Regions from separate parts of the Clostridium sp. TJA085 genome, predicted to be linked through region 2. Evidence: a T-box and tRNA genes for the amino acid it is inferred to sense, from the RefSeq annotation. Region 2 holds a T-box; the other holds one or more tRNA genes.
What was found. A T-box is a leader RNA that pairs with one kind of tRNA and senses whether it is charged. The one in region 2 lies ahead of tyrS (tyrosine--tRNA ligase), so its partner is inferred to be a tRNA-Tyr.

Region 1: it encodes a tRNA-Tyr, which carries the amino acid that the T-box ahead of tyrS (tyrosine--tRNA ligase) is inferred to sense. The anticodon was not compared.

Annotation. Positions count from the first base shown of each region.
Region 1 covers NZ_JBZEEZ010000001.1:1,353,656-1,365,930, reverse strand. The annotation lists gene atpA (F0F1 ATP synthase subunit alpha) at 1-1,041, shown strand, start outside; gene atpG (ATP synthase F1 subunit gamma) at 1,087-1,941, shown strand; gene atpD (F0F1 ATP synthase subunit beta) at 1,959-3,356, shown strand; gene AC4FQW_RS06935 (ATP synthase delta/epsilon chain alpha-helix domain-containing protein) at 3,371-3,769, shown strand; gene AC4FQW_RS06930 (hypothetical protein) at 3,933-4,553, shown strand; gene murA (UDP-N-acetylglucosamine 1-carboxyvinyltransferase) at 4,575-5,834, shown strand; gene spoIID (stage II sporulation protein D) at 5,950-6,975, shown strand; gene AC4FQW_RS06915 (peptidoglycan DD-metalloendopeptidase family protein) at 7,100-7,876, shown strand; gene spoIIID (sporulation transcriptional regulator SpoIIID) at 7,945-8,196, shown strand; gene mreB (rod shape-determining protein MreB) at 8,324-9,358, shown strand; gene yyaC (spore protease YyaC) at 9,388-9,927, opposite strand; gene AC4FQW_RS06895 (hypothetical protein) at 10,034-10,642, shown strand; tRNA gene AC4FQW_RS06890 (tRNA-Tyr) at 10,807-10,892, shown strand; tRNA gene AC4FQW_RS06885 (tRNA-Val) at 10,902-10,977, shown strand; tRNA gene AC4FQW_RS06880 (tRNA-Thr) at 11,005-11,080, shown strand; tRNA gene AC4FQW_RS06875 (tRNA-Tyr) at 11,086-11,171, shown strand; gene AC4FQW_RS06870 (hypothetical protein) at 11,293-12,027, shown strand; gene AC4FQW_RS06865 (PadR family transcriptional regulator) at 12,028-12,275, shown strand, end outside.
Region 2 covers NZ_JBZEEZ010000001.1:1,119,301-1,131,575, reverse strand. The annotation lists gene AC4FQW_RS05815 (acetaldehyde dehydrogenase (acetylating)) at 1-394, shown strand, start outside; gene AC4FQW_RS05810 (phosphate propanoyltransferase) at 420-1,079, shown strand; gene eutM (ethanolamine utilization microcompartment protein EutM) at 1,146-1,433, shown strand; gene AC4FQW_RS05800 (clostri-philic family protein) at 1,766-1,900, shown strand; gene AC4FQW_RS05795 (GNAT family N-acetyltransferase) at 2,065-2,502, shown strand; gene AC4FQW_RS05790 (NUDIX hydrolase) at 2,528-3,094, shown strand; gene recQ (DNA helicase RecQ) at 3,181-5,319, shown strand; gene AC4FQW_RS05780 (YciI family protein) at 5,352-5,648, shown strand; gene aspD (aspartate 4-decarboxylase) at 5,761-7,392, opposite strand; gene tyrS (tyrosine--tRNA ligase) at 7,766-8,995, opposite strand; T-box leader at 9,201-9,443, opposite strand; gene cax (calcium/proton exchanger) at 9,776-10,819, shown strand; gene AC4FQW_RS05760 (nitroreductase family protein) at 10,851-11,366, shown strand; gene AC4FQW_RS05755 (alanyl-tRNA editing protein) at 11,475-12,275, shown strand, end outside.

The DNA.
Region 1 (12,275 bases), 230 kb from region 2:
ATTCCAATAGGTAAGGGACAAAGAGAACTTATAATTGGAGATAGACAAATTGGTAAAACTGCAATTACAATAGATACAATTATAAATCAAAAAGATAAAGATGTTATTTGTATTTATGTTGCAATAGGTCAAAAACAATCAACAGTAGCAAATATAGTTAATACATTAACAGAGTTTGGTGCTATGGATTACACAATAGTTGTAGCAGCTACAGCTTCAGAATCAGCACCACTTCAATACTTAGCACCTTATGTTGGATGTTCAATTGGTGAACATTTCATGCATCAAGGAAAAGATGTATTAGTTGTATATGATGACTTATCAAAGCACGCTGTTGCTTATAGAACAATGTCATTATTACTTAAGAGACCACCAGGAAGAGAAGCTTATCCTGGAGATGTTTTCTATATTCACTCAAGATTACTTGAAAGAGCAGCTAAACTTTCAGAGAAGAATGGTGGAGGTTCATTAACTGCACTTCCAATTATAGAAACATTAGCAGGAGACGTAACAGCTTATATCCCAACAAATGTTATATCAATAACAGATGGTCAAATATTCTTAGAATCAGATCTTTTCTATTCAGGACAAAGACCAGCTGTTAATGCAGGTATATCTGTATCTAGAGTTGGTGGTAATGCACAAATTAAAGCTATGAAACAAGTTTCAGGTACATTAAGACTAGAACTTGCACAATATAGAGAATTAGCATCATTTGCTCAATTTGGATCAGATTTAGACCCAGATACTGCAAGAAGACTTGAAAAAGGTAAGAGAATGGTTGAAGTTTTAAAACAAAAACAATATTCTCCTATGGCAGTTGAAAAACAAATAATGATTCTTTACGCTGCAGTAAATGATTATTTATCAGATATAAAAGTTGAAGATGTAAGAAAATTTGAAGAAGATTTCTTAGAATATATGGATACTCAACATAGAGAATTAGGAAAAGAAATTTTAGCTAAGAAAGTCTTAAATGATGAAATTAAGAAAGAGCTAGAAGAAGCAATTACTGAATTCAAGAAAATATTCTTAAAATAAAGCATAGCTTATTATAAGCTATGCCATCTTTTAGGAGGTGGAGGTATGGCAGGAGCTGGACTTATTGAAATAAAGCGTAGAATTAAGTCAGTAGAAAATACAAAAAAGATAACAAAAGCCATGGGACTTGTTGCCACTTCTAAGTTAAGAAGAGTCAGAATGGAATTAAACAAAAATAACAAATATTTTGAAGCTACTAAAAATATAGCACAAGAAGCTTTTTCATCAGTTGATATTGAAAAAGAAGGTATATATTTTAAAGGTGGACAGTCAAAAAGAAAGTTATATATTGTTGTAACATCAGATTCAGGATTATGTGGAGGATATAATGTTAGTGTTGCATTAGGACTTAAGAATCACGTTGGAGATGAAAAATCAGATAGCTTAGTTATGTGTTTAGGAAAAAAAGGTGTATCTTATATGAAGAGATATGGTTTCCAAACTGTAGCAGAATATGTTGATATAAAAGAAACAAGTGATATGAAAGAAGTTTCAATGATTTATAAACATGCATTAAGATTATATAATTCAAATGAAGTTGGAGAAATTAATGTTGTATATACAGAATTTACATCTCCAGTTTCTCAAGTTGTAAAGGTAGAAAAATTATTACCTATAGAATTTGATGAAATTGAAGAAGATAGAGGTTTCATGGTAGAGCCTCATAGTGAATCTTCAATAGAGGCAACTTTTGATTTTTATTTAAAATCTAAATTAGTTAATTGTATTTTAAATGCAAAAACTAGTGAACAATCTGCAAGAATGACAGCTATGGATGGCGCTACAAAGAATGCAGATGACTTATTAGATTCATTACATACAAAATACAATAGAATAAGACAAAGTGCTATAACCCAAGAAATAGCAGAAATAGTAGGTGGGGCAGAAGCACAAAAATAGTGAGGAGGTATAATCATATGCCTAATAATATAGGAGAAGTAGTTCAAGTTATTGGACCAGTAGTTGATATAAAATTTAATACTGAGTCACTTCCAAACATATATAATGCTATTGAAATAGAAATGGACGGAAACATATTAGTAACAGAAGTTGAGCAACACGTTGGTGATGATATAGTAAGAACAATAGCTATGGAAGCGACAGAAGGATTAAGAAGAGGAATGAAGGCTGTAGATACAGGAAAGCCAATTTCTGTTCCAGTAGGTGAAGTTGTTTTAGGTAGAATATTTAATGTTTTAGGAAATCCAGTTGATTTAGACTTAGCTGGAAAAATTGAAGCAAAAGAGTTCTATCCAATACATAGACCAGCACCATCATTTGCAGAGCAATCAGTTAAGCCAGAAATGTTTGAAACAGGGATTAAGGTTGTTGACCTTATAGCTCCTTATCAAAAGGGTGGTAAAATAGGTCTATTCGGAGGTGCTGGAGTTGGTAAAACAGTACTTATCCAAGAACTTATAAATAATATAGCTAAAGAACACGGTGGATTATCAGTATTTACAGGTGTTGGAGAAAGATCAAGAGAAGGTAATGACCTTTACTATGAAATGAAAGATTCAGGAGTTTTAGCAAATACAGCATTAGTATTTGGACAAATGAATGAGCCACCTGGAGCTAGAATGAGAGTTGCTCTTACAGGACTTACAATGGCAGAATATTTTAGAGATCAAGGTCAAGATGTGTTATTATTCATAGATAATATATTTAGATTCTCACAAGCTGGTTCAGAAGTTTCAGCTTTATTAGGTAGAATACCTTCAGCAGTTGGTTACCAACCAACACTAGCTACTGAAATGGGTTCTCTTCAAGAAAGAATCACATCAACAACTCATGGATCAATCACATCAGTTCAAGCAGTATATGTTCCTGCTGATGACTTAACAGACCCAGCACCAGCAACAACATTTACACACTTAGATGCAACAACAGTTTTATCAAGAAGTGTAGCTGAACGTGGAATATATCCAGCAGTTGACCCACTAGATTCAACTTCAAGAATATTAGATCCAAGAGTAGTTGGAGAAGAACATTATGAAGTTGCATCAAAAGTTAAGCATATATTAGAAAGATATAAAGAACTTCAAGATATTATAGCTATACTAGGTGTTGACGAGTTATCAGATGAAGATAAAGTTACTGTAAGTAGAGCAAGAAAAGTTCAAAACTTCTTATCTCAACCATTTACAGTTGCAGAACAATTTACTGGAATGCAAGGTAGATATGTTACAATTCAAGATACAATAAAAGGTTTCAAAGAAATTATTGAAGGTAAGCATGATGAATTACCAGAATCAGCGTTCCTATTTGTTGGAACTATAGAAGAAGCTATAGAAAAAGCAAAAACTTTAGCGTAAGGGGATGATGCGATATGGCAAATACCTTTAAACTGAAGATAATGACACCAGACAAAATTAAGTTTGAAGAAGATGTTATAAGTATTTTAACAAAGACTGAAAATGGCAAAGTTGAAATACTTGCAAACCATGCATCTATAGTAATCAATACAATACCATGTATTACAGAGATAACTAGATCTAATGGTGAAAAAATAGAACTATTTACTTCAACTGGTGTAATTGGATTTAAAAAGAATGTTTTAGATTTTTGTTGCGAAGCTTCTGAAACTAGAGAAGAAATAGATTCAGGAAGAGCACAAGAGGCAAAACAAAGAGCTGAAAAGCATATGAAAGAAGAAAACTTTGATAAAGAAAGAGCTGAATTAGCATTAGCTAGAGCTTTAACAAGATTAGAGTTAAAGAAAAGATAAAAAAAGACTTAGGTAATATTACCTAAGTCTTTTTTCATTTATAGCTATTTTATGACAATGTATCACAAAAAATAATAAAAATTATATATTATAGTATAAGATAAATTATATGAATAATAAAATATAAAAATGATAATAATTATGATGTAAGGAGTTGGGGATAATGGGGATAAAAAACTTTTTCATCTATATTATTATTTTTTCTATTAATTTATCAGGAGTTTCAATTAATAATTTAGAAAATATATCTTTTTATCAATTAGAAAATTTTTTGATTAATAAAACTGAATTTAATGAAAATGGAGTTAAGTTACAATATAATATTGGATCAAATAAAGATTATGAATTAAATAGAATATTAGGATTGATGAGTGATAAATATAAAATTGAAAATATAAATAATAAATATCATTTTTATTTAAAAAGTAATAATATTATTGAAATAAAAATTTGGGAAGAAGATAATATTACATTTGTTGAAAGCTTCATAATAAATAAAAATAAATGTATGTCAACTGAAGATTTAAAAAGAGAATTAGATAATATTTTATCAAGTAAAGTTAGAAATAAAATATACTTTAAATATTATAAGGGAGAAATATCCAATACAGATAATTTTGATATAGATAATATAGAATTAAAAAAAGAATTATTAAAAATTGAAAATGGATATGTAGGAAAAGAAACATTAAAGAATGGAGAAAAGCTAAGTTATGGAATTATGAAATATAACACAGGAGTATATCTTGTTATAGGTACACCAGTTATATTTACAACATACTAGAAATTTATTATGGAGGAAAATATGGAAAAGATTATAGTGAGAGGTGTAAAAGAACTATCAGGGGAAGTTAATATAAATTCAGCTAAAAATTCAGTACTACCAATAATAGTTTCAACAATATTATCTCCAAACAATATAATAATAAAAAAGACGCCAATGTTAGAAGATGTTCAAGTTATATTAAATTTACTTAAAGAGTTAGGTGCATGCATTAGTTATTCAAAAATAGATAATTCTTTAAAAATAAATACAAGCAGTATAAAGGTTTTTGATTCAACAAATGAATTAGTAAGAAAAATGAGAGCATCGTTTTTGATAATGGGACCTATGCTTTCAAGGTTTGGATATTGTAAGATTGCCATGCCTGGAGGATGTAATATAGGAAGTAGACCTATAGATTTGCATTTAAAGGGATTCGCTGCTTTAGGTGCAGAAATAATAAAAGGACATGGTTATATAGAAGCAAAAGCAAAAAGATTAATAGGAAATAGAATATATTTAGACTTTCCATCAGTTGGAGCTACAGAAAATATAATAATGGCTGCTGTTTTAGCAAGTGGAACTACAATTATAGAAAATGCTGCTGAAGAACCAGAAATATGGGATTTAGCTAACTTTTTAAATTCAATGGGAGCCAAAATAAAAGGTGCTGGACTTGGAAAGATTACAATAGAAGGTGTAGATTCACTAAAAGGATTAGAATATAAACCTATTTATGATAGGATAGAGGCTGGAACATTTATGGTTGCAGCAGCAATGACTAATAGCGTTATAAAAATAAATGATATAAATGAAGAACATTTAAGACCGTTAATAGAAAAGTTAAAAGAATGTGGAATTATATTTAATGAAGAAGAGGATGGAATAATAGTAGATGGTAGGTTTGATAAAAAGCCTGTTGATATAAAGACGTTACCATATCCAGGATTTCCAACAGATATGCAACCTCAGATGATGGCTTTATTATCAATTTTAAATGGGTCTAGTTTAGTTACAGAAACAGTATTTGAAAATAGATTTATGCATGTTCCTGAATTAGTAAGAATGGGAGCTAATATCAAAATTGATGGTAGAGTTGCAGTTGTTGAAGGTGTAAGAGGATTAACTGGATGTGAAGTTAAAGCCACAGATTTAAGAGCTGGTGCTGCTATGATATTAGCAGGTTTAGTTGCTGATGGAGTAACAGAAATATCTGATATATATCATATTGATAGAGGGTATTTAGATATAGAAGAAAAATTTAGAAATCTTGGTGCAGAAGTTTATAGAATAAAAAAATAGAAGGTATAATACCTTCTATTTTTTTATGTGCTTTACATAAATATAGCTTTAAATGTACTATTTTTATTTAAAAATCATATAAATAAATTGTATACATAAAGAGGAGGGAATGGGAATGAGGGAGAAAGATATAATAGAAAATATTAAAGATATATGTATAACAACATTATTTATTATGGTATTTATTCTTATTATTCCATATATACTTATGGGAAGTGGTATAGAAAATTTTACTTCAAATGAAAATTTAAATGATAGTTCTATTATTAATATAAATATAAAGGGTGAGGAGAATGTTAAAGTATTTAGGCATAGTACTAATAAAATTGAAACTATTCCTGTAGAAGAATATTTGTTAGGTGTTGTTTCAAGCGAGATGCCAGCGAGTTTTGAGTTGGAAGCATTAAAGGCTCAGGCTATAGCTGCTAGGACATTTTATTATAGTAAAAGGCTTAATAATTGTAAGGAAGCAAAAGGTGGGGAAATATGTGATGCTGTCCATTGTCAGGCATATATGAGTAAAGAAGAAAGGTTAGAAAAGTGGAGTGATAAGGAACGTAAGAATAATTATGAAAAAATAAAAAAAGCAATAAATGAAACAAAGGATATGGTATTAATATATAAAGGAAAACTTGTTTTATATCCACAATTTTTTTCAACAAGTTCTGGAAAAACAGAAAATGCTGAAGATGTATTTTCATCTGAGGTACCTTATTTGAAATCTGTTTTTAGTAAGGGGGAAGAAGTTTCTAATTCTTATGAATCAGAAAAAATAATAAATAACAATGATTTTATAAATATAATAAATACAAGTTATGCTAAAGCCGGTCTTACAGAAAAAAATATAAGAAGTAAAGTAAAAATAAAATCAAGAACTGAGGGGGGATCTGTAAAAGAAATTAAGATAGGAAATATAACTATTAAAGGAACAGATTTTAGAAAGATGTTCGATTTAAAATCTGCAAACTTTACTTTGGAGTTTTCAAAAGATAATGTTAATATATCTTGTAAAGGTAGCGGGCATGGAGTTGGAATGAGTCAATGGGGAGCGAATATAATGGCCAAAAATAATAAAAAATATGATGATATATTAAAGCATTATTATACTGATATTGAAATTGGTAAGGTAAAATTCAAATAAATTTATAGATATTTAAAGAGTGATATTTGATTAAAAATCAAATATCACTCTTTTTATTATAATTTTTATTAAAAATGTATTATTTTTCATATTATGGACACAATACGAAAAGGAGGTGTTTATTATGAACAAAAAATTAAATGGATTAAATGAAAAATTTAAAGGTGTAAAAACCTTCTTTAAGAAAGAAGGTTTTTATGTAGCGTTATTTGTTGGATTATGTGTAATCACTATAGGTGGAGCTATAGCAATAAAAAGTGCAACAAATAATAAAGAAGATCAATCACAAACTCAATCACAACAAGAGATAACACTTAATGTTGAGGAAAATAAAGAAGGAAAAGTTGATAGTGTTATGGAGAATTCCGAAAGAGTTGATAGTACACAAAACAACAAGAAAGAAGAAAATAAACAAACAAGTCAGGCTGTAGGAAATACTAATAAAATGAATTTTACTAAACCTGTAGATGGAATATTACTACAAGGTCATAACGAACCATACCTATTTAAGGATGGAAAGGTTGTAAAAGATGGAGAAAAGGGAGATTCAAGTTATAGCTATGGTGGAATATCTGTTAAAGCAAAATTTGGAACTCCTGTAAAAGTAGCTGAAGCTGGAGTTGTTGATGAAATTGTCGAAAATGATGTTACTTATGGCGTTACTGTTGTAGTTAAACATGCAAATGGAATGAGAACATCTTATGCAAATTTAGATAAAGCATTAAAAGTTAAAAAAGGTGATAAAGTTACTAAAGGTCAAGAAATTGGAAAAATTGGTAATACATCAAGCACTTTAAAGATGTGTGTTAAAGAAGACTTTTTACATTTAAAAGTTTTATTAAATAAGAACAACAAATACACAGAAGTAGATCCATTAAAATACTTTAATTATAAAAAATAATTAGGTGAAAAATATTAATCAGCCATTTTAATATGGCTGGTTAATATAAATTTAAGGAGGTAGTACTCTTGAAAGATTATATTCAAGAAAGAGTTTTAGAAGTAGCACAATATATAATAGATTCGAAATCAACAATAAGAAAGACTGCTAAAGTTTTTGGAGTAAGTAAGAGCACTATTCATAAAGATATGACCGAAAGATTACCTAAAATAAACCCTATAATTGCTGAAAAGACTCATAATATTTTAGAACTTAATAAAGCAGAGCGTCATATAAGAGGTGGAAAAGCTACTAAAATGAAATATAAATCAGCTGAATAGGACTATTATTAAGAAGCTTAAAGTTAAATAAGTAAGTTGAATTAAATCCACATTCAATATATAATTTACTTTATATTAAAAGTGTAAAATTTTCTAATATATAAATAAATTAGGAGTGGATTTTAAAATGTGGTTTTGGAAAACAGGAAGTGAATTAGGGATAGATTTGGGAACAGCAACTGTATTAGTTTATGTAAAAGGAAAAGGTATAGTATTAAAGGAGCCTTCAGTTGTTGCAATTAATAGAAATAATGGAAAGGTTTTAGCAGTTGGAGAAGAAGCAAGAAAAATGATTGGAAGAACACCAGGAAATATTGTTGCGGTTAGACCTTTAAAAGATGGAGTTATATCAGATTATGATATGACTGAAAAAATGTTAAAAGAATTAATAAGAAAAGCTTGTGGAAGCAAAAAGATAATGGCGCCAAAGGTTATGATATGTATACCATCACAAGCATCAGAAGTTGAAAAGAGGGCTGTTATGGACGCAGCAAGAAATACTGGTGCAAAAAATGTTCATCTTATAGAAGAACCCCTTGCAGCTGCAATAGGCGCAGGCCTTGATATAACTAAGCCAGATGGATATATGATAGTTGATATAGGTGGAGGAACTTGTGATGTTGCAGTAATATCATTAGGCGGAGTAGTAGTTAGAAAATCAATAAAAGTCGCAGGAGACAAGTTTGATGAAGCTATTATAAAGTATGTAAGGAATAAATATAAAATAATGATTGGTGAAAAAACAGCAGAACAAATTAAAATTGAAATAGGATCAGCTTTTGATAATTCTGCAGAAGAGAAAATCTCAGTTAAAGGTAGAAATTTAAGAACAGGGTTGCCAGATGAGATTATGTTAAATTCAACAGAAATAAGAGAATCTCTAATAGATACAGTTAATTTGATAGTAGATTCCGTTAAGTCAGTACTTGAGAAGACACCACCTGAAATATCAGCAGATATAATTGAAAAAGGAATCTTAATGACTGGTGGAGGTTCATTACTTAAAGGATTAGATAAACTCATAGAGGTAGAAACAGGCGTTTCAGTTAAAGTTGCAGAGAATTCAATTGAAGCTGTTGCAGAAGGTACAGGTTCTGTTTTAGGATATATTGATAAATTAGATAAAATTGTAAATCGCGAAGAAGTAGTTTTAATAGAGTAACATTATAAATACCCCTTTTATAGGGGTATTTATAATGTTTTTTTTTCTTGATAATTGTATTCATAATAAGCATGTAAAATACCTTTTGAAATAACTTTTGCAATATCAAATACAAATGATAGTCTTATTGAGCGTTTATAAAATAAATCTGCATGTTCATTTGAATCTATAATACCAACTATGGATTTTTGACCTACATCAGGTAATGATTTTCCTACACCTTTTCCAGGCCTAATAGGAAAATCTCGAATGTGAACTTCACCTATAGAAGATTCTTCACCTAAACAAGCATCTATACCTATAATGTATGAGTTAGGATGGTCAGATAATATAGACTTTAATTTTTTATCTATATTTAATGCATGAATTGGAGAGTCAATTGAACCATAAACAGGAATTGGTAGCATACTTTCTTTTAATAATGTTCCAACTAAAGGCCCAAGGCAATCACCTATACATTTGTCAGTACCTATACAAACAATAACTAAATTTTCAGAGAAGCATTCTAGTATAGATTGAGCAATTGTATAGTAAGCAAAAGGGTCATTGTAATGAACCTTTTTTTCCATATATACACCTCCTTGAAATATATATATGAAATTGAAATATAGAATAGAAGATATGAATAAGAAAAAGTAAAATGGACAATATCTAATATAGGAGGTGTACATAAATATGAAAAAATTAGTAATAACAATTTTATTAGCAATGGCAACATCCTTGACTATTTATTTTATTAGCTTTTGGACTCCTAGCAATAATATTATTGATATAGAAAAATCAAGAGTTAATAATGTAGGGGAAGGTAGTAATGATAAAAATATAGAAGACAATAAAAAGAATGATGTTGTTAGTAAGGATAATATTAAAGATAAAGGGGATAAATCAAAATTAAGTGATGAATCTATTAAAAATAAAAAAGAAAATTTACTAAATGAGAAAGATAATAAATTAAACTATAATGAAGAAATAAAAAAAGATATTAATCATAACAATGAAGGTAAATCAAGCGAAGCGAGCGTAAAAATATTTAATGTAAATAAAAATGAGATATTTGAAAGTCTAAGTTTAAAAGATAAAACTAAGTTATTGTCTGTTGCAAAAAAGATATCAACAGTTGATGGAGAAAAAATAAAAAATAGTATTAAAAATGAAGATGAATTTAGAGGAGTTAGTGAAGCTTTTAAAATAATTAAGCTTAGGCTTACAAAAAAGGATTACAATGAAGTAAAAGAGATACTTTCACCATATATAAATATAGAATTATTAGAACAATTAGTATAATATAAGTTTTATAGTAAAATGGTGAAAAAGATAGAATTTTAAAGTTAAATAAAAATAATTCTGTTAAATGGCATGGTTTTTAATTTGAAATAAATATGAGTTAACTATATACTAACTATTGTCGGTTGAGCGAGTAAGCCAAACGACTTAAAACTTTAAAAGCTGGTGGAGTTCCCGAGTGGCCAAAGGGGGCAGACTGTAAATCTGTTGTCAGTTGACTTCGAAGGTTCGAATCCTTCCTCCACCACCATTTATTTATGGGCGCATAGCTCAGCTGGGAGAGCACCTGCCTTACAAGCAGGGGGTCACAGGTTCGAACCCTGTTGTGCCCACCATTAACTTTTAAAGATGAAAATAAATATGCTGATGTGGCTCAATTGGCAGAGCAGCTGACTTGTAATCAGCAGGTTATCGGTTCAAGTCCGATCATCAGCTCCAAATTAGGTGGAGTTCCCGAGTGGCCAAAGGGGGCAGACTGTAAATCTGTTGTCAGTTGACTTCGAAGGTTCGAATCCTTCCTCCACCACCAAGCACTAAGAGTATTCTTAGTGCTTTTTTTATTTTCCTTAGTACCTTGTTTGACAAAGTATATACCTTGTAATACAATGTATATATAATTATAAATAGATTTTATAAGGGAAGTGAATAAGATGAGTATAAAGGGTGTATATTTAAAAGAAATAAATAAGTTAAGTCGATTAATGAGAGAGAAAGATAAAATAATATATGAAGAAATTATAATATATATGAGATTATCAGGTTTAAAGGATATAGATATAGAAGAAACTTTAATAGAAATAGGGGATATGATTATACAGTCAGAGAATGATAATAAAGATATAAATTATTTGATAGGAGATAATTATATAAAATTTTGTGATAATATAATTAACGAAATAAAATCTAAGTATAGTAGATTTGATAAAATAATAAATAATTTTAAAGTTCAGGTATTTTTAATATCCATGGCTGTTTTATTTACTATAAATTATTTAATTACTCAAGGAATAACTTTATTCAAAGATGAAGGGTTTACTTTAAATTATAATCTTACAATTAATCAATTAATTTCAAATTTAATAATAAGTATAATTTGCTATTTAGTATTTTTAGAGATAAAAAAAGATTCTATAAAGAATTATAAAATCAAATCTGATGTAAATTTTAAAAAAATAGATAACAAATTAATAAAATTCATTATTTTATTTTCTATGATTTCATTTGCTATAATGATAACTGTTAAGACAATAGTTCCGCAAATAAATTTAATTGATACAAAAATATATTTTTTAGTATTACCATTTGGGATTTTATATGAATTAAATGAATATATTAATGAGAAAGAATATAAAAAAAGAAGAGGGATAAAGAAAGAGTTGATATAAATGAATAAAAAAACACAAATGCTTAAGGGAACATTAGAAGGGTGCATATTAGCTATAATATATAAGAAAGAAACTTATGGATATGAAATAATATCAACTTTAAAAGAATATGGGTTCGATAATGCTTCAGAGGGAACTATGTACCCTTTACTTTTAAGATTGGAGAAATCCGGATTTTTAACTGCAACTATTAAGGATTCTGGTGTTGGTGCAAAAAGAAAATACTATAGTCTAACTGAAGAGGGAAT
Region 2 (12,275 bases):
ATCATTTGGAGGAACAGGAGCTTCAACAGGACTTATGCCATCATTCACTTTAGGATGTGGAACATGGGGAGGAAGTTCAGTATCTGAAAATGTAACTCCAATGCACCTTTTAAATATAAAGAGAGTAGCTTATGGATTAATAGATTGTGAAAATATAGTTAGAAATAGAGAACTACAAGAAACAACTTTTAAACCTCAAGCTAATAATGTTAGTTGTTGTGTAGAATCAAGCAGAAGAAGTTATTCAGAAATGAATTTAAGCCCTGCAGAAATTCAAAGAAAAGCAGAGATACCAGAAACTACTGCTAATACAATAATAGAAAAAGTCAATAACTTAGATAATGAGGAAGTAATGGACTTAGTAAATAAGATCATAGCAACTATGAAAAAATAGAGACTATGAAGAGGAAGATTTGAACATGGAAAATTTAGACGAAGTATTAAAGCTTTTACTTACAGCAGTTAAGGAAAGTGAAGAAAAGAAAAAACAAATTAAAGAATCATTTGAAATACCAGTAGGAATTTCTAATAGACATATACATCTTTCAAAAAAGCATGTAGAAATACTTTTTGGAGAGGGATATGAATTAACAAAGTTAAAAGACTTATCTCAAAAAGGACAATATGCTTGTAAAGAAACTATAACAATATGCGGACCTAGAGGTTCTATAGAAAAAGTAAGAGTACTTGGACCTGTTAGAAGTAAAACACAAGTTGAACTATCAATAGGAGATTGTAGAAAAGCTGGAGTATCACCAAGTGTTAGACTTTCAGGTGATTTAAAAGATACATCAGGTATTACTTTAATAGGACCTAAGGGAAGTGTCCAATTAGAAGAAGGAGTTATAGTAGCTCAAAGACATATTCATATGAACAATAAACATGCGGAACATTTTGGAGTCACTGACGGGGAAATCGTAAAAATTGAAGTAGATGGACTTAGAGGTGGAATATTAAATAATGTAAGTATTAGAACAAATGATTCATTTAGTCTTGAATGTCATTTAGATGTTGAAGAGGCAAATTCATTTGGTATAACACCAAAATCAAAAATTAAAATTGTTAGGGAAAGTGCCTAACACAAATAAAATAAGTTAAAAAATAATTTAAATAAAAAATAATTGGATTTTTAGGAGGATTTTAATATGAAATACGATGCTTTAGGAATGATTGAAACAAAAGGATTAGTAGGATCAATAGAGGCTGCTGACGCAATGGTTAAGGCTGCTAATGTTTACTTAATAGGAAAAGAATATGTTGGAGGCGGACTTGTAACTGTAATGGTTAGAGGTGATGTTGGAGCTGTTAAAGCTGCTACAGATGCTGGAGCTGCTGCTGCTCAAAGAGTTGGAGAGTTAGTTTCAGTACACGTTATTCCAAGACCACATTCAGAAGTTGAAGTTATATTACCTGCTTCAAAAGAAGAAAAATAATTAATAAATATAGTTAAAATAGTTAAGAAAGCTACCTTATTTAAGGTAGCTTTTTTAGTTGTTAAAAAGTGAGAGGTTAAACTAAAAATTTTTATTAAATAAATTAAAAATGAAATACTAAAAATACAAATTTAAATAAAATTCTATACTTTAATTTAATTGTATTTTAGTAAATTTAAAATATATACTATGGGTTAAAGTTAGTGAATAAAAATATTTTATATTAGGTTATTAATGATATTTAAAGTTTTTAATTATTTAATATAAAGAATAATTATATGTATACTAAATTTAATTAGAGAAAAAATAATTTTGAGGAAGGAGATGATATTATGCCAAAGAAAGATAATTTAGGCAATCCTATGCAAAAGGGAGAAAGAAGACAAAGGTTACACGAAAAACAAAACAATGTAGGAAATAGTAAAAAGCCTTCAGGATATAAAACTTTTGATGGTGAAGAAATATAATAAGTATATTTTAGGACTTTAATAAAAATAATTAAAGTCCTTTAAATTTTTATTATAAATTATAGCTAAAGAAAAATATTAAATTATAAAAAATAATAATTAAATTATTTTAAAAATGATATAATTATAAAAAATATAGATATATAAAAATAAGGGGTATTATTATGAGGTATAGAATTTTTAATATAGAACATTTAGAAGAAGTTTCAAAGCTTTATGTAAAATCATTTAATGCACCTCCGTGGAATGATAAGTGGACAGAGGATACTGCTAAAAAAAGATTACAGCAGATGTTAAATTGTGAAGGAGCGTATGGGCTTGTATGCTATTTAGATAATGAAATAGTTGCTATGATTTTGGGAAACCATGAATACTATTATGACGGAATGCATTTTAATATAAAGGAGTTTTGTGTAGATCATTCTAAAAAGGGAAAAGGTATAGGAAAAAAAGTATTAAATGAATTTACTGTTAGGCTAAAAGATAGAGGTATAAATAATATATATTTATGGACATCTAGAGGAGATATGACAGAAGGTTTTTATGAGAAAAATGGCTATAATATTGTAGATAAGCTAGTTGTTATGGAAAAAAATTTATAAGAAATATAAATTATAGGGAGAAGTTATGAGGTTTAAAGAAGAAATAGAAAAATATATTCCAATAAATGAACAAGAGGAAAAAGATAAGCAAGCTATATTAATGTGTATAAATAATTTTAATGATGTATTAACAAGGAAAAATGTTGTTTGTCATTTAACTAGTTCGGCTTTTGTAGTAAATAAAAATAAAGATAAAGCACTTATGGCTTATCATAATATTTATAAATCATGGGCTTGGACAGGTGGACATATGGATGGTGATAGTGATTTTTTAAAGGTTGCATTTAAAGAATTAGAAGAAGAAACAGGGCTTAAAGGTGCAAAGTTACTTTATAATGGAATAGCATCAATAGATATACTTACAGTTGAAGGACATATAAAAAGAGGAGAATTTGTATCACCACATCTTCATTTGTCAATTGCATATCTTTTTGAAGGTGATGAGAATGAAAAACTTAGAATAAAAGAAGATGAAAATAGTGGTGTTAAGTGGATTTCTTTAAAAGATTTAAAAAAATGTACTGAAAGAGAACCATTTATGTTAAATGTATATAAGAAAATCTTAAATAGAGGGAATATAAAAATTGACTAAAAGGAATTGTATATACAATTCCTTTTTATAATTTAATTAATTAGTCTATAATGATAGTAAGTAAAGTGTGAAAAAGGAGAAATGTTTTGAGTAATGCACTAAAAATCTTAAAAGAGTATTTTGGATATAGTAATTTTAGAAAAGGTCAAGAAAAAATAATTAATGAAATAATTAATGGGAATGATGTTGTAGCAATAATGCCAACAGGAGGAGGAAAGTCCATCTGTTATCAAGTTCCTGCTTTACTTAAAGAAGGAATAACTATAGTAGTTTCACCTTTAATATCTTTAATGAAAGATCAAGTAGATACATTAAATAGTATAGGAGTAGAATCTGCATATATAAATTCTTCGCTTTCAGATATTGAAATGAAAAATACATTTAAAAATATAGAAGATGGAAATATAAAAATATTATATGTAGCACCAGAAAGGCTAGAATCATTAGAATTTTTAAATATAATATCAAATAAAGATATAGCACAAATAGCCGTAGATGAAGCACATTGTGTATCAGCATGGGGACATGATTTTAGAAGTAGTTATAGAAGAATTAAAAATTTTATTGAAGTATTAAAAGAAAGACCTATAGTTACAGCATTTACTGCAACAGCAACAAAAGAAGTTAGAGAAGATATAATAAATCTTTTAAATCTTAATAATCCAAAAGTATTTATATCAGGATTTGACAGGGAAAATTTAAAAATAATAATAGAAAAAGGAGTTAATAAAAAACAATATATATTAGACTATGTAGATAAAAATAAGGATCTATCAGGAATAATATATTGTGCTACTAGAAAGGAAGTTGATTATTTATATGACTTATTAAGACAAAAAAATTTATTTCTCGGGAAATATCATGCTGGGTTATCTGATGATGAGAGAAAGAAAAATCAAGAGGATTTTGTATATGATAAAACAAATTTAATGATAGCAACTAATGCTTTTGGTATGGGCATAGATAAACCTAATATAAGATATGTAATACATTATAATATGCCTAAAAATATAGAGGGGTATTATCAGGAAATAGGAAGAGCAGGAAGAGATTTAGAACCTTCAGAATGTATAATGTTATTTTCACCTGGCGATGTTCAAACTCAAAAATATATTATAGAAACAGGGACAGTAAATCCAAATAGAAAATTAAATGAATTATCAAAACTTAAAAGCATGACAGACTTAGTTTATTTTAATGGATGTTATAGAAAGTATATACTTAGTTATTTTGGGGAAGAGCTTAAAGAAGATTGTAATAATTGCAGTAATTGTGAATCAGATGGAGAAGTTGTTAATAAGACAATAGATGCTCAAAAGGTAATATCATGTATATATAGAATGAAAAGACCTTATGGAATAGGGATGATAATTGATGTATTAAGAGGTTCTAATAATAAAAAGATAAAAGAATTAAACTTACATGAATTAACTACTTATGGAATAATGAAAGATTATTCAAAAGAAGAATTAAAGGATTTTATAAATACTTTAATTGCTCATGGATATATTAATTATGGTGGTGAGTATCCTGTTGTTAAACCAAATTCAAAATCTCTTGAAGTAGTTAAGGGAAGTGAAACTGTATTATTTAAAGAGCAAAGAAAGATAATTAAATTAATAGAAAATAATGATTTATTTAATATATTAAAAGAACTTAGAAGAGATATTTCAGAAAGTGAAAAAATACCACCGTATATGGTTTTTGGAGATAATACTATAAAGGAAATGAGTATTAGAATGCCTATTAATAATACTCAGCTTATTGAAATAAGTGGAGTAGGTGAAAAGAAAATTGAGAAGTATGGAAATATTTTTATAAGTAAAATACAAAATTATATAAATGAAAATAATATAGATAAAAAATGGGACAATGAAAATTTAAATAATAATAAAGAAAAAATAAAAAAGCAAAAATCTTATGAAATAACAGTAAATATGATTAAAGATAATATGTCTTTAGAAGAAATAGCAAGCAATAGAAAAATCACAATATCAACTATTATATCTCACATAAATCAATATGTATCAGAAGGGTTTGAAGTCGATTTTAATATTAATTTTAATAAATACTTTACTGAAGTAGAAGAAAAAATTATATTAGAAAAAGTAAAAGATATTGGATATTTAAAGATAAAGCCAATAAAAGAAGCATTACCAAGCAATATAACTTATGACCAAATAAAGTTAGTTATATTAAAATATAATATGGAAAGTAATAGATAGATATTTAATAATGAGATTAGGAGGAAAAATAAATGAAATATTTTATAGTTGAAGGTATATTAAAAAATGTAGATAAAATAAATGATAGTATTATGAAAGAACATATGGATTATACTAAAAAAGCTATGGATGAAGGACTTATATTAATGTCTGGACTTAAAGAAGACATGAGTGGAGGAATGTTTGTTATTAAATTAGAGTCCTTACAAATGGTACAAGAATATTTATCAAATGAACCTTTTAATATAAATGGAATACAGGAATATAAAATTATAGAGTTTAATCCACATTATTTTAATGAATCACCAAAAGCATGGTTTAATAAATAAAATTAAGATTATAATTAATACTTTATAAAATTTACGATTTATATTTAAAATTATTAGTATAAATAGATAAAGGGTAAGCAGTTTGCTAACCCTTAATTTTAAATTTAAAAATTTATTTAGTTGTAGAATTCCATTCTTCAATTAAATTTATCATAAGTCTACGCATTACTTTACCTATAGTATAATATTCTTGATCATCTAGATTTGCAAGAGAAACTCTAAGAGACCATTCTGAATCATCAAAACCACTTCCAGATAAAACTATTATCGAACATTCTTTAGCTAATTCATAAAGTATATATACTAATTTATAATTATCTTGTAAGTAATTAGCGAAATCTTCACCAAAAGAATTTCTAGCCCATTTAAGTATATTAAATTCAGTGTAATAGTAAGCACTATATTTATTATCCTTAAGTTCAATTCCTAAGCCATCAAACAATAATTTTTTACGACGACGGCAAATTTCTATTGTTAGCTTTTTATAATTATCATCTTTATCAAGTAGTGCAAAGGCACAGAAAAAAGCCATTTGTACTTGCTGTGGTGTTGAAAGACCAGCGGTATGATTAAGAGCAACCTGTCTGCTATCTGCAACCAATCTATCAATAAAAGGGATATTATCACAATTTGTAGATAAATCTTTATAACGAGATTTAATTAGATTTTTCTTTTCTTTAGGAAGTTCTCTAATTAATTTATCTAAAACATTATCTTTTTGAAGAGCGATAGTTCCGAGACGATAACCTGTAACACCAAAATATTTTGAAAAAGAATATACTCCAATTGTATTATAAGGTAAATCAGCCATTAATGAACGAAAACCTGGCACAAAAGTTCCATAAACATCATCTGATATTATTATTAAATTTGGATTATTTTCTTTTACTATTTTTATTAAATTATCTTTGCTTTCGTTTGTCAAAGCAACAGAGGAAGGATTCCCAGGATTTACTATAAACAATGCTTTTATAGAATTATCTTTAAGTTTTTCTAATTCTTCGGAAGGTACTTGCCATGAATAGTTACCGGTATTTGGATTTTCATTTGCTTTAATTTGTATAATATCAAGGCTATATCTTGGTATTTTTGGTATCTCTAAGTAAGGGGTAAATACTGGGGTGATTATAGCAATTCTATCTCCTTTGCATAAAAGTTCATTTGCTTTTAATGAATCAAATATATAACACATAGCAGCAGTTGCACCTTCTACTGCAAATATATCAAAGGATGAATTACTAAAATCAGAAGAACACATTTCCTTAACTAAATAATCATGAACTATGCTTTCTATATGACTTAACATTCTATCAGGGAATGGATAGTTGTCTCCGATTATTCCATCTGTAAGTTCATAAACCCAAGAATCAGCATCAAAATTTTTATTATTAATACCATATTCTATTATATTTATTAAAAGTTCTATACCTGGTGAATTTATATTTTCATCTGCAAATTCTTTAAATCTATTATATATGCCTTTTTTATGAGGCATACCTGCAAGATCTCCATCTTTCCAAACTCTTTGAGTTTCAAGAGCAGCAAATTGACCAAAAGTAAAGAAGGCTTGACGTGGTGTTGCGCATGTCCAGTTTGGATTTCCTCTTCCAGCATCAAGTAAAGGACGTTTACTAACATCTAAATCTTTTTTTGCAATTTCTATAAGTTTATCTTTAAACTCAAAGGGACTTATTTTTCCATAAACTTTTTCTATTTGTTTAATGTCTGAAGTATTAATTTTCATATAAAAAATCCTCCTGAAAATAATATATAAATTTAGCCCCAAAAAAACTATACAACAACTTTTGTTCAATAAAATAGATAAACAGTAATAATATTGTTAAATTTTTTTAGAGTGATATTAAATTATTTTTATATAAATTTTTAATAGTTATAATGGGTATTTTTTTGTGAATTATACATAAAAGTAAATTTTTATAGAGTATTTATGTGAAAAAATAGAATGAATTTATTTAATATATTAGATTTTAAATTATATTTATAAAAAGTTAAATTGATATTATAAAATAATATATACAAGTTTATAGTAATGAAAGAAAAGGATATCGATTTTGTATTTTTCGATATCCTTTGATAAATGGTTTAATTAAGAAATATTATTTTATTATTAATTTAGTAAAGCCTTTTTTACCTTTTTTTATCATAGCAAAGCCTTGATTAAAGTGTTCTTTTTCTAAAGTTTTTCCAAAGTCTTGAACTTTTTCATCATTTAAAGTTAGACCACCTTGAGTTACAAACCTTTTAGCTTCTGATTTTGATGGGAAGATTTTAACTTCAACTAGTATGTCAATTAAGTTGTTTCCGATTTTTGTATTTTCTAATTCAATAGTAGGGACGTGTTCTAAATTAATACCACCTTCAAAGAGTGCTTCTGAAGCTTTTAAAGCTTTTTTTGCTTTATCTTCACCATGAACTAATTTAGTTATTTCAAAAGCTAACTTCTTTTTAGCTTCATTTATAGCAGAGCCTTCAACTGAACATAATTTATCTATTTCATCAAGTGGAACAAAAGTTAAAAGTTTTAAGCATTTTTCTACATCAACATCAGCGATATTTCTCCAGTACTGGAAGAATTCAAAGGGAGAAACTCTTTTTGGGTCAAGCCACAAAGCTCCACCAACAGTTTTACCCATTTTTTCACCTTCGCTATTAGTAAGTAGGGTACAAGTCATAGCATATACGCTTTCACCTTTTTTCTTTCTTACTAAATCAACCCCTGCAATCATATTTGACCATTGATCATCTCCACCAAGCTCCATCTTACAACCATATTTTTTATTTAAAATAAGGAAATCGTAAGCTTGCATTAACATATAGTTAAATTCTAAGAAAGATAAACCTCTATCAAGGGCAAATCTTCTTTTGAAAGCATCAGCAGCTAACATTTTGTTAACAGTAAAGTGTCCACCAACTTCTCTTAAGAAATCTATGTAATTTAAACCTCTAAGCCAATCAGCATTGTTTACTAATATTGCTTTTCCATCTTCAAAATCTATGAATTTTGAAAGTTGATTTTTTATTGACTCAACATTATGTTGAATTTGTTCATCAGTTAACATTTTTCTCATATCAGTTTTGCCACTTGGGTCACCGATAGTAACGGTTCCACCACCAACGAGAACGATAGGTCTATGGCCAGCTTTTTGCATATGAGCCATAAACATCATTGCTATAAAATGCCCAACATGTAGGCTGTCTGCAGTTGGATCAAATCCAATATAAAAAGTAACTTTCTCTTTTCCAAGTAATTCTCTTGTTTCTTCTTCATGTGTGAATTGTTTAATGTATCCACGCTCTTTTAGAACATCTAAAACATTTCTTTCCATGTTCATTACCTCCAATAATTAATGTAATTTATATATTTAGCATTAATTATTGACCTTCTTTAAAAAAAACAATATAATTATATTTGGGAAAAAATAATATTGTAGAAGATCAATAATTATGCTTAATTATTAAATCTTTTATTAAAACTATATAAACTATGTTTATATAGTTTTTTAATTTGAATAAAATAAAAAAATCTCATCCAATAAGGACGAGATTACTCACGCGGTACCACCTTAATTTGAAACATACAAATAAATAGTATGTAACATCTTAATAAGTTAATAACGGTTCTTAACCGATAACATCTAATTCCTATTAAAATATAATAGGGTTCAATGTATGACTCCAAGATGTATTCAAAATAACTGATTTAGTGCCTCTCATCAACCGGCAACTTTCTGTTAAATCTTAGATATTTTTACTTGTTCTTTTCATAGTCTTTAATATTATTACAATACAAATAATTTTTTGTTATATGAATTCATTATAATATTATAAATTTTTATAGTCAATAATATTTAAAAAATATTTCAATTTAAATTAATATTTGGTTAGTTTGTAAAATTTAATTATATAAAAATATAGTTATTTAAAATAAAGAAATTAGAGAAGTTAATAGTTTTCTTATTTAAAATTTATTAATATTTATATTGTATAATTTTTAAATAAGAAAACTATTATATTAAGTCAAAATAATAGTTAAAAGCTTTAAATTAAGTTATAGAATTTTGTATATTAAAGGTTTATATAAATTTAAATTAGGAAGAGGTTTGAATATGAAAATATTAAAATACTTATTAATATTTATTCCTATAAGTATTATTGCAGAATTTATGCATGTATCTCCAACAATAATATTTATATTAGCTGCACTTTCAATAATTCCTCTTGCAGGACTTATGGGGGAAGCTACTGAAGAAATATCATTTTATACAGGACCTAAAATAGGAGGGTTTTTAAATGCTACATTTGGTAATGCAACAGAACTTATAATATCATTTTTTGCTTTAAAAAGTGGATTATTTGATGTAGTAAAAGCATCTATTGCAGGTTCAGTTATAGGAAATGTTTTATTAGTTTTAGGAGCTAGTATGTTAGCTGGTGGATTAAAATATAAAATTCAAAAATTTAATGAAAAGATTATAGATATAAGTTCTAGTATGCTTTTGTTTGCAGTTATAGGACTTAGTATACCAGCAATATTTACTCATACTGTAAGTCCGGAATTATTAAATACAAAATATGAAGGACTTAGTATTATAGTAGCTATAATTATGTTTCTCATATATATACTAAGTTTAGTTTTTTCATTTTTTACACATAAGGACCTATATAATTCAGAAGTTGAAGAAGGTGGAAATGCTAAATGGTCAATGAAAAAATCAATTTTAATTTTAGCAGTATCTACAGTTTTAATTGCTATAGAAAGTGAACTTTTAGTAAGCGGAGTTGAACCTATAACTAAAACTTTAGGGCTAAGTGAATTTTTTGTAGGTATAATATTAATACCTATAATAGGTAATGCAGCTGAACATAGTACTGCAGTAGTTATGGCACTTAAAAATAAAATGGATGTTTCTGTTGAAATAGCATTAGGATCAAGTCTTCAAATAATATTATTTGTTGCACCAGTATTAATATTTTTAAGTTTGATTTTTACGCCAATGAGTATAGTATTTAATCCTTTTGAACTTGTTGCTTTAATAGTTTCTGTTTTAATAGCAAATAAAGTTGCATTAGATGGAGAATCAAATTGGTTAGAAGGGGTTCAATTATTAGCAGTTTATATTATAATAGCAGCTTCATTTTTTATAGTATAATAAAATAAATATTATAAAGGGTGGTTAGATTATGGTTGAATTATTAAGTAAAAGAAGAAGTATAAGAAAATATAAAAATAAAATGGTGGAAGATTTTAAATTAGAACAAATACTTAAGGGAGCACTTCTTGCACCATCTTCAATGAATAAAAAGCCAGTAGAATTTATTGTTGTTAATGATAAAAATATATTAGAGAAATTAGAAGGGTGCAAAGATAAAGGGACAGTTGCATTAAAGACAGCACCTGTGGCTATTGTAGTATTAGCAGATTTTGAAAAAAGTAATGTTTGGATTGAAGATGCATCTATTGCATCAACAAATATTATGTTGGAAGCTGAAGATTTAGGACTTGGTTCTTGCTGGATACAAATTAGAAATAGAAAATCTGGAAATATATCATCAGAAGATGCTGTAAGAGAAGTTTTAGATATACCAAGTAATATGGCAGTATTAAATATAATTACATTAGGTTATAAGGATGAAGAAAAGTTAGCTTATAAATTAGAGGATTTAAATTTTACAAAAACTCATTATAATAAATATTAATAAAGTAAGAGCTTAAATATTTTATAGAGTATTTAAGCTCTTGTTACATTTATTAGTGTATAAATGATATACTATGTACAATACTGTTAGAAGGGAAGTAGATTATTTTTGGAAAAATTATATTATATAGATCAGTATATAAAGGAATTTACAGCTGAAATTGAAAATGTAGTAGAAAGAAATGGTGAATACAATGTTGTATTGGATAAAACTGCATTTTTTCCAGGTGGGGGAGGTCAACCTTGTGATATAGGCTTTATAGAAAATTGTGAAGTTATAAATGTTTATGAAGAAAACGGAAATGTAGTTCATGTATTAAATAAAAAACCAATAAAAATACATAAAGTAAAATGTAAAATAGATTGGGAAAGAAGATTTGATTATATGCAACAGCACTTAGCACAACATACTCTCTCAGGATGTTTCTTTAAGTTGTTTAATCAAAATACAGCTGGAATTCATTTAGGAAAAGAAATAAGTACCATAGATATAGTTGGAGAACTTACTGAAGGAAAAATAAGAGAAGCAGAGCAGTTTGCTAATAAAATGATAAATGAAAATTTAAAGGTTGAGTTTTTATTGCCTGAGAAAAGAGAACTTAAAAAGCTAGGACTTAGAAGAGATTTACCTAAAACAAATGAAAAGATTAGGGTAGTAAAAATTGAAGACTTGGATATAAATGCATGTTGTGGAGTACATCCAAGTAGAACTATAGAACTTCAATGTATAAAGCTTTTAAGATTTGAAAAGCACAAAGGAAATACAAGAATAGAATATTTAGCAGGAAATAGAGCCATAATAGATTATCTAAAAAAAGATGAATTTTCAAGGAGTATATGTAATTTTTTAAGTTGTAATGATAAAGAAGCTATAAATAGTATTAAAAAATTAAATGAAGAAGTTAAAGAG